4 regions of the Bradyrhizobium quebecense genome follow, and region 1 is predicted to be linked to each of the others. Evidence: predicted binding sites of a transcription regulator. Region 1 holds the regulator's gene; each other region holds the start of a gene.

Region 1 (2,201 bases):
ATCCAGCGGCTGTCGTAGCGAACGTTCTCGGCGAAAGCGAGCTCGGTGCCCGGCAGCATGCAGACCGCGACAGTGGGATCGGTCTCCGAAGCAAAGCCGCGGGTCGACGTGCCGCGGAAAGTCGTGGTGATCAGCGTCTCTCCAACAATGGCGGGGCGCGACGCCACGGCGTGCAGACTATAGTCACACATCGGATGGCTCCTCAAATCGAGGTAGCGACCCGTGCCTCTCCTTGAGGCATAGGGCCTCTACCAGAGTGGACGATAGCGAACGAGTGTCTCCTCGTTTCTGGGCGATTGTACGACTGGTCGCCAAACGCTCCCGATCACAAACACGCGACGCTGCGTGAGAGGTATCGGAGCGCATCGGGCAAACAGCACGTTACGCTATCATTCAAGGAACGATCCGATGTGTCGCTCGTTCCCGGCCGCCGCAAGTATTTGAAATTCAGTATTTGCGATAGAGGCCGATCAGCTTGCCCTGGATGCGCACCCGGTTCGGCGGCAGGATGCGCACTTCATAGGCGGTGTTGGCCGGCTCCAGAGCGATTGATGCGCCGCGGCGGCGGAAGCGCTTCAGGGTGGCTTCCTCCTCGTCGATCAGCGCCACCACGATGTCGCCGGTGTTGGCGACGTCGTTGCGCTGGATCAGCGCCATGTCGCCGTCGAGGATGCCGGCATCGACCATCGAGTCGCCGCGCACTTCCAGCGCATAGTGCTCGCCGGAGCCGAGCATGTCGGGCGGTACGCTAATGGTGTGGCTGCGGGTCTGTAGTGCCTCGATCGGCGTACCGGCGGCGATCCGGCCCATCACGGGGACCGCGACCGGACGGTTGCCGTCGTCCTCGGCGATCGGCGGCGTGCTGGTGCGCTTGCCGAGGGTGCCTTCGATCACGCTCGGGGTGAAGCCGCGGCGGCCGTTACCGCCGCCGGCCGAGAGCTCGGGCAGCTTGATGACCTCGATGGCGCGGGCGCGGTTGGGCAGGCGGCGGATGAAGCCGCGCTCTTCCAGCGCAGTGATCAGGCGGTGGATTCCGGATTTCGAGCGCAGGTCGAGCGCATCCTTCATCTCGTCGAACGAGGGCGGTACGCCGGCCTCTTTCAGACGTTCATTGATGAAACGCAGAAGTTCGTACTGTTTGCGCGTGAGCATCTCGAGTATTCCCCCGGTTGGTAGCGTCGTTCGATTCCGAGACTCTTCAGGTGGGCCTACAGGCGGGGCCAGTCCTCAGGAGCACGGTGCTCATCACGAGCGCTCCCTCGCGGCTTCCCATTTGTACACACCCGTACTCGAAACAAATCATGAACGGACACTATATGTTCGATATGTGTTCCGCAACCACTTAATTTCCGGTGAACGCATCCGGCGAGCGCTCAAGCGATGCGGTCTCCGCTGTCACTCGGGCAGCGTCAGGATCTCGCATTCGCTGCCTTTGCCGGCGGCAGGCGCAAACGGCGGACGCACGAGAAGTGCCCGTGCCGCAGCGAGATTCCCGAGCAGCGACGAGTCCTGCTGCATCACAGGCGTTGCGATCAGCGTGCCGTCCTCGCGCTCCTCGAGGCGTGCGCGCAGATAGTCCTCGCGCTGGTCGTTGGCGGCGAGGTCGCGGCCGAGCACTGCGCTCGCGCGGCGGTGATGAATCGCTTTTCGGCCGCTCAGTGCCCGAATCAACGGCACCAGAAACAGGAAGGCGCAGACATAGGAGGACACCGGATTGCCGGGCAGGCCGATCACCCGCATCGCGCCGAGCCGGCCATGCATCATCGGCTTGCCGGGCCGCATCGCGATCCGCCAGAACGCCATCGCGACGCCCTCGGCCTCCAGCGACTGCTTGACCAGGTCGTGGTCGCCAACCGAGGCGCCGCCGGTCGTGATCAGGATGTCGGCACCGGTCTCGCGCGCCCGGCGGATACCGGCGGTGGTGGCCTCCACCGTGTCGGCGGCAACCCCGAGATCGACGGTCTCGGCGCCTTCGGCGCGCGCCAGCGCCCGCAGCGCATAGCCGTTGGAATAGACGATCTGGCCGGGGCCGGGCGTCGAGCCCGGCATCACCAGCTCGTCGCCGGTCGCCAGCACCGCGACCTTCGGACGGCGGTGCACCGGGAGGTCCGGATAGTTCATGGCGGCCGCCAGCGACAGCGCGCGATCGGAGAGGCGGCTGCCGGCATCGAGCAGCACGTCGCCTTCACGGAAGTCGACGC
Region 2 (2,201 bases), 2.3 Mb from region 1:
GTCGGCTCGCGCCGGACCAACGGCCAGCATCCCGCAAACGGCAACCAGGCACGCGGCCAATTTCCTTCGCATCGCAGACTCCATTTCGCTTGCGACCAACATAGAGTGCGCCGGCGACCATGGAAAGAACGAGCCGACTGCTGGAGGTGGACTTCTCCGCAGGTGTTGCCGCGCTGCACTTGACCTTGCCGGGGCTTCACGGCACCGTCCGCCCCATCTGATCATCGGGTGGATTCCCATGTGCAACCTGTTCAACTCCCCCAATAAACTCAGCCACACGCTTGGCCTCGGCGCCGCGCTCGTGGTCGGCCTTCTGGCGTTCGGGGGCACGGCTCAGGCCGCCAATCCGTTCGAATTGAATTTCTGGCTGTCCGGACCGCGCTATGACGGCAATGTGGCCCCCTGCGAGAGGGCCCTGGCGACCATCAGCGATCAATTCCATGAGAAAGAAGCCACCTTCTGGAATTCGCCGCTCGTGATCACCGGCTTCAGCCGGATCCACGAAACCGCGTTCCGCCCCTGGCAGTCCGACAACATTCCGCGCCGCTATTGCTCGGGAGACGCGGTGTTGAGCGACGGCAAAGTGCGCAAGGTGCACTATTCGATCATCGAGGATGGCGGCTTTGCCGGCACCAACCAGGGCGTCGATTGGTGCGTCGCCGGGCTGGACCGCAACTGGGCCTATAACCCGTCCTGCAAGGCCGCCCGGCCCTGATCTCCGACCAGATTGCTGAAGCAGAAGCCGCCGCCGTCCAGACGGCGGCTTTTTGTTCTTGAAATGTTCTAGTGGCCTGCTAGGCTCTGAATGGTCGCGTGAGGGGAGCGTTTGATGCTTCGGTTGGTCGCAATTTCCCGATTTCTGATTTCAATTGCCTTTGTTCTGTGTGGTGCGATGGGGGCCTCGGCCCAGGATCGCCGGCAGAATGCGCCCGGCGAGTTCGATTTCTATGTGCTGTCGCTGTCGTGGTCGCCCTCGTTCTGCGAGGCGGCGAGCGAGCGCGGCAACAACGGCCGCGGCACGCAGGCGCAGTGCGGCGGACGGCCGTACTCGTTCGTGGTGCACGGGCTGTGGCCTCAATATGAGCGGGGCTTTCCGGAATACTGCCAGCGGCCCTCGCCCCGCCTCGCCCGCAACATCATGACCTCGATGCTCGACCTGATGCCGGCGCCCGGGCTGATCTACAACGAGTGGGACAAGCACGGCACCTGCTCCGGCCTCGGCGAACGGGCCTATTTCGAAGCCATCCGCAAGGCCCGCGCCGCGGTGAAGATCCCCGAGGAATTCCTGCAATTGACGGAGCCGAAGACGATCGCGCCCGACGAGCTGGAGACGGCGTTCATCAAGGCCAATCCGGGGCTCAGCAACTCCGCGATCTCGGTGACCTGCGACAGCAAGCGGCTCAGCGAGGTGCGGATCTGCCTCAGCAAGGATCTGCAATTCCGATCCTGCGAGGAAATTGATCGCCGCGCCTGCCGCCGCGATGAGGTGCTGATGCCGCCGGTTCGCGGCGGCTGAAGTCTCGTCCGCGTCAGGGCCGGGCAAACGCGCGTTGTCGCGCCGAGTGTCCCGGCCATGGACGCCATCACGAAACTAGCGAGATAAGGCATAGATGCCCGGGACAGGCCGGGCATGACGCAGTACAACATGCGCACCCTCTGGAGCGCAGCGTCATCGCATGAACTATCGTCACGCCTTTCATGCCGGCAGCTTTGCCGACGTCATCAAGCACATCGTGCTGGTGCGCATGCTCACCTACCTGCAGGAGAAGCAGGCGCCGTTCCGCGTCATCGACACCCATGCCGGCGCCGGCCTCTATGATTTGACGTCGAGCGAAGCGCAGCGCGGCGGCGAATGGCTGACCGGCATCGCGCGGCTGATGCAGGCACGACTGTCCGACAAGGCGATGCCGCTGATCGCGCCCTATCTCGACATCGTCAGGGCATTCAATCCGAGAGGCGAGTTGAAAGCCTATCCCGGCTCGCCGTTGATCGCGCGGGCGCTGCTGCGTCCGCAAGACCGTATGACGGCCTGCGAGATCGAGCCCGTGGCGCGCAAGCAATTGATCGATGCATTGCGACGCGATGCGCAGGCGCGCGTCGTCGATCTCGACGGCTGGATGGCACTGCCCGCATTCGTGCCGCCGAACGAGCGGCGCGGCCTGGTGCTGATCGATCCGCCATTCGAAGCGAAGGACGAGTTC
Region 3 (2,201 bases), 200 kb from region 1:
TGCGCTCGGGGCCGCTCTTATCGTGGATCTTTGCGGTTTTCTTCTTGTCCTCGGCCGGTGCCGCCGCCGGCGCATCGGCATACTCGATCACGGCGAGGCCCTCGGCGAGCTTCAGGGCGGTCTCGAAGCTTTCCGCGAGGCGCTGGGAGAGGTCGGGGCGCACCACGATGCGGTCGACCACGACGTCGATGTCGTGAGGGAATTTCTTGTCGAGCGCGGGCGCCTCCGACAACTCATGGAAGGTGCCGTCGATCTTGACACGCTGAAAGCCCTTCTTGAGGTACTCGGCGAGTTCCTTCTTGTACTCGCCCTTGCGGCCGCGCACGACCGGCGCCAGCAGATAGAGACGGGTGCCTTCCGGCAGCGCCAGCACGCGGTCGACCATCTGCGAGACGATCTGGCTCTCGATCGGTAGCCCCGTGGCCGGCGAATAGGGCACGCCGACGCGCGCCCAGAGCAGGCGCATGTAGTCGTAGATTTCGGTGACGGTGCCGACGGTGGAGCGCGGGTTCTTTGACGTGGTCTTCTGCTCGATCGAGATTGCCGGCGACAGGCCGTCGATCTGGTCGACATCCGGCTTCTGCATCATCTCGAGGAACTGGCGCGCGTAGGCCGACAGCGACTCGACGTAGCGGCGCTGGCCCTCGGCATAGATGGTGTCGAATGCGAGCGACGACTTGCCGGAGCCGGACAGGCCGGTGAACACCACGAGCTTGTCGCGCGGAATCTCGACGTCGATGTTCTTCAGATTGTGTTCGCGCGCGCCGCGGATCGTGATGGCGCGCGATGAGGAGCCGGCGTTCTGTTGGCGCTTCGCCTTGAGCACTTCATCCATAGCGACATTTCCGGGCGCATGATCGGGCGCCTTTTGGGCGCGCATCGCCGGTGCTGCCGGGACCTTGCGCCGATGGGTGAGAAGACTGGAACGTAGGAAGAACGGCCGACAATTTCCAGTGCTGAGTCGCGTCCATCAACGGATAGTTTGCCTGATGGCAGCAGCCGTCAGCAGGGCCCGGTTCCGCTAGAGCCTTTTCCCATTCCGATGGAATCGGAACGGGGCTCTGGATTTCTGTTTTGACGCGTTTTCCTGACGCGAACCGGGATCCACTTCGCTCGAACGCTCTGACGCAAAAAGGCCGGCGTGAGGCCGGCCTTTCCGTGCGATCTGATCGCAGATCGATCTCAGTGCTTGGCTTAGTACTTGGCGACGATCGGGCCGCCGAAGTGATAGTTCACGCCGAACTGGACGCTGTGCAGGTTGAGGTCGGGGGAGGGAACGCCGAAGTAGGTCTCGCTGCCGAGGCTGCGATACAGGTACTCGCCCTTGACCGACCACTGCGGCGCGATGAACGCCTCGATGCCGGCGCCGACGGTCCAGCCGGAGTGGAAGTTGCTCTGCGAAGCGGTCACGCCGAGCGCGCTGACGCTGATCTTGTTGTCGACCCAGGCGTAGCCGCCGGTGCCATAGAACAGCACCTTGTCGACGGCGAAGCCGATGCGGCCGCGCGCGGTGCCGAGCGCGTCGACCTTGCTCTTCACGGTGACGCCGAGCGTGCTCACCGAAGCGTCGACGTCAGCCCAGGCGCCGTCGGCCTCGAGGCCGTACACGATGTTACCGGCCTGCCAGTTGTAGCCGATGGTGCCGCCGGCGAAGCCGCCTTCCATCTTCGGGTTGCCGGATTCCTCGCTGGCATAGCCACCGAATCCGCCGATGTAGAAGCCGGTCCAGTTGTAGATCGCGGCCGGCGGCGGCGCCTTCACGTAAGGCGCGCGGGCCGCCATATCGGCGGCCATTGCCGGTGCAATTGCGCTGAGGGCAAACATGCCGGCCGATGCCAGCAAAACATTCCTGATTTTCAAAGTCCCAGTCCCATTTTCTTGTTGTCCCTTCAAATATTGAAGGGAACGTCACAGCAGTGTCGTGTGACGATCAGGTGTTTCTACATAGAAATCTTGGAAGTTGTGTATCCGTGAAACCACAATGCACGGAAAACGGCCCGCGCGAGGCGCGCCTTGCTCGCAACGAAAAAGCCGGCGCAGTGCCGGCTCTTGTGTTCGCTGTGCAGGTGCGGCGCGCGACTGCGGGTAGCTCAGCATTTTCGCTGATATGACCGGGCTCGTCGTGTTGAAGTGGTAATTGATGCCGAGCTTGACGGTGTGGAACGTGTCCTTCCACTCCGAGCGATCGTTGATCGCGGGCG
Region 4 (2,201 bases), 980 kb from region 1:
ATGTCGGGATTCGCCTTCAGGAACGCCTTGGAGTTCTCGCGGCCCTGGCCGAGCCGCTGGCTGTCATACGAGAACCAGGCGCCGGACTTCTCGACAATGCCGGCCTTGACGCCGAGGTCGAGGATCTCGCCCATCTTGGAGACGCCCTCGCCATACATGATGTCGAACTCGACCTGCTTGAAGGGCGGTGCCAGCTTGTTCTTCACCACCTTGACGCGGGTGGTGTTGCCGACCACCTCGTCGCGCTCCTTGATCGCGCCGATGCGGCGGATGTCGAGGCGGACCGAGGCATAGAATTTCAGCGCGTTGCCGCCGGTCGTGGTCTCCGGCGAGCCGTACATCACGCCGATCTTCATGCGGATCTGGTTGATGAAGATCACCATGGTGTGGGACTTGTTGATCGAGGCGGTGAGCTTGCGCAGCGCCTGGCTCATCAGGCGCGCCTGCAGGCCTGGCAGCGCGTCGCCCATCTCGCCCTCGAGCTCGGCCTTCGGCACCAGTGCCGCGACCGAATCGATCACCAGCACGTCGACCGCGCCGGAGCGCACCAGCGTATCGCAAATCTCCAGCGCCTGCTCGCCGGTGTCCGGCTGCGAGATCAGGAGCTCGTCGATGTTGACGCCGAGCTTGCGCGCATAGACCGGATCGAGCGCGTGTTCGGCGTCGATGAAGGCGCAGATGCCGCCCTTCTTCTGGCCTTCCGCCACGGTGTGCAGCGCCAGCGTGGTCTTGCCCGAGGATTCCGGCCCGTAGATCTCGACGACACGTCCCTTCGGCAGACCGCCGACGCCGAGCGCGATATCGAGTCCCAGTGACCCCGACGACACCGTCTCGACATCCATCGAACGGTCGTTCTTGCCGAGCTTCATCACCGAGCCCTTGCCGAACTGGCGCTCGATCTGGGAGAGCGCGGCTGAGAGGGCCTTGGACTTGTCCATGGAGGATCCTTCGACGATACGCAGTGCAGTAGCGGACATTTGGGATGTGCTCCTTATGGCGGGGATTCGCTAGCGGGAAAGATGGGCGATGCGATCAGGCGGAATTGTTGATAGAAACCCCGTACCACGTTTGTTCTATGTTCGCAATATGTTCTTTCTGGCGTGTCGGTGCTGTCCGTATTTAAGCCCCCGTGTCCTAAGTTGATTTCTGGAGTGTCCCAACTCCGATTAAGCTAACGATAACCATGACTTAGCCGTTGTTCTCGGTAGGACTACTGAGTCGCGCGGTGGATGTTCTGCCCATAGCAACACTTATGGTCCGCCAAGTGTTCTCCATCCACAGGGGAGAAGTGTTACCGAGGTTCTCCGTGGGTGAACGGAGTTCCGAATTAACTAGGAACCCTATGGCTATGGGCCTATTGCTTATTCGCCACTGCGCGGCACGCGGTATCTGTCGGTGATGAGAACGCCCGGTTAGCGCTCCTGCCTTCCTCTAACGGAACGGAGCGCGCCATGGTCATAAAGCGATCGCGTCTCATGCACACAGAATCACTTGAAGAGCGTCTCAACATCAAGGCACAGCGGCTCCTGAAGGAGGCTTGGGGGCACTCCACCGGCGTCGAGCGCTCCCGCCTTATCCGCAAGGCGCGCCTTGCCGAAACCGCCTCACAGTTGAGCGACTGGCTGCGGTCGCCGGGTTTACGAGCGCTGACGTTAGGGGTCGATACCATTTCCATGCGCAAAGCGGCGCAAGCAGGATAGTCAATTTTCGTAGGCGCTGGGCAAGCAAGAGCGATACGGCAATCAAGGCGGTCCTGAATTACTTCTGGAGCAGGCTCCGCAAGTAAAAGGTCATCGCACTCGAAAGTGCAATTTCCGGGATTTTGTTCCTACCCTCTCGGACTGGAAGGCTACGCCGCCTGTAAGAGTTTCAAACGGGCGGCGTAGCTTTGTCTGGGCCCTTAGTCCCTGATCTTGCCCTTGCCTTCGCAGGCCGTGCATTTGACCGGATAGATTCTGTGACCCGGCTGCACCGCCTGCGCAATTGGCTGGACGCCCATTCCATTGCAGTTTGGGCAGATACGCTCTTTGATCTTCGGCTGCATGTTTGAGCCTTTCTGGCCGCCTCATTTGGGCGAATCGAAAGGGGCCGCTCCACGCGCGGCCCCTTGCCGGTTTAGTTTCGAAAATCTGTTCGGGATGAAAATCTAGCCCCGGCAAGTCTTACGTTAGAGTTTTCAACAGACCTTTAGGATTCCGATA

What was found. Region 1 encodes LexA, which represses DNA repair genes until DNA is damaged. Its sites were predicted from a motif close to TGTTCNNNNTGTGTTCNG; they were not measured.
Region 2: a site for LexA is predicted at 769-786, ahead of HU230_RS25850 (ribonuclease T2 family protein). Genes of this name have one in related genera too.
Region 3: a site for LexA is predicted at 922-939, ahead of uvrA (excinuclease ABC subunit UvrA). Genes of this name have one in related genera too.
Region 4: a site for LexA is predicted at 1,077-1,094, ahead of recA (recombinase RecA). Genes of this name have one in related genera too.

Annotation. Positions count from the first base shown of each region.
Region 1 is NZ_CP088022.1:3,021,773-3,023,973, reverse strand. Features, by position in the region: gene HU230_RS14595 (hypothetical protein) at 1-191, opposite strand, end outside; gene lexA (transcriptional repressor LexA) at 448-1,152, opposite strand; gene HU230_RS14585 (molybdopterin molybdotransferase MoeA) at 1,396-2,201, opposite strand, start outside.
Region 2 is NZ_CP088022.1:5,360,768-5,362,968, forward strand. Features, by position in the region: gene HU230_RS25840 (hypothetical protein) at 1-72, opposite strand, end outside; gene HU230_RS25845 (hypothetical protein) at 239-715, shown strand; gene HU230_RS25850 (ribonuclease T2 family protein) at 893-1,516, shown strand; gene HU230_RS25855 (23S rRNA (adenine(2030)-N(6))-methyltransferase RlmJ) at 1,677-2,201, shown strand, end outside.
Region 3 is NZ_CP088022.1:2,825,623-2,827,823, reverse strand. Features, by position in the region: gene uvrA (excinuclease ABC subunit UvrA) at 1-835, opposite strand, end outside; gene HU230_RS13535 (outer membrane protein) at 1,195-1,854, opposite strand; gene HU230_RS43835 (outer membrane protein) at 1,909-2,201, opposite strand, start outside.
Region 4 is NZ_CP088022.1:3,999,500-4,001,700, forward strand. Features, by position in the region: gene recA (recombinase RecA) at 1-977, opposite strand, end outside; gene HU230_RS19445 (hypothetical protein) at 1,452-1,700, shown strand; gene HU230_RS44095 (hypothetical protein) at 1,901-2,044, opposite strand.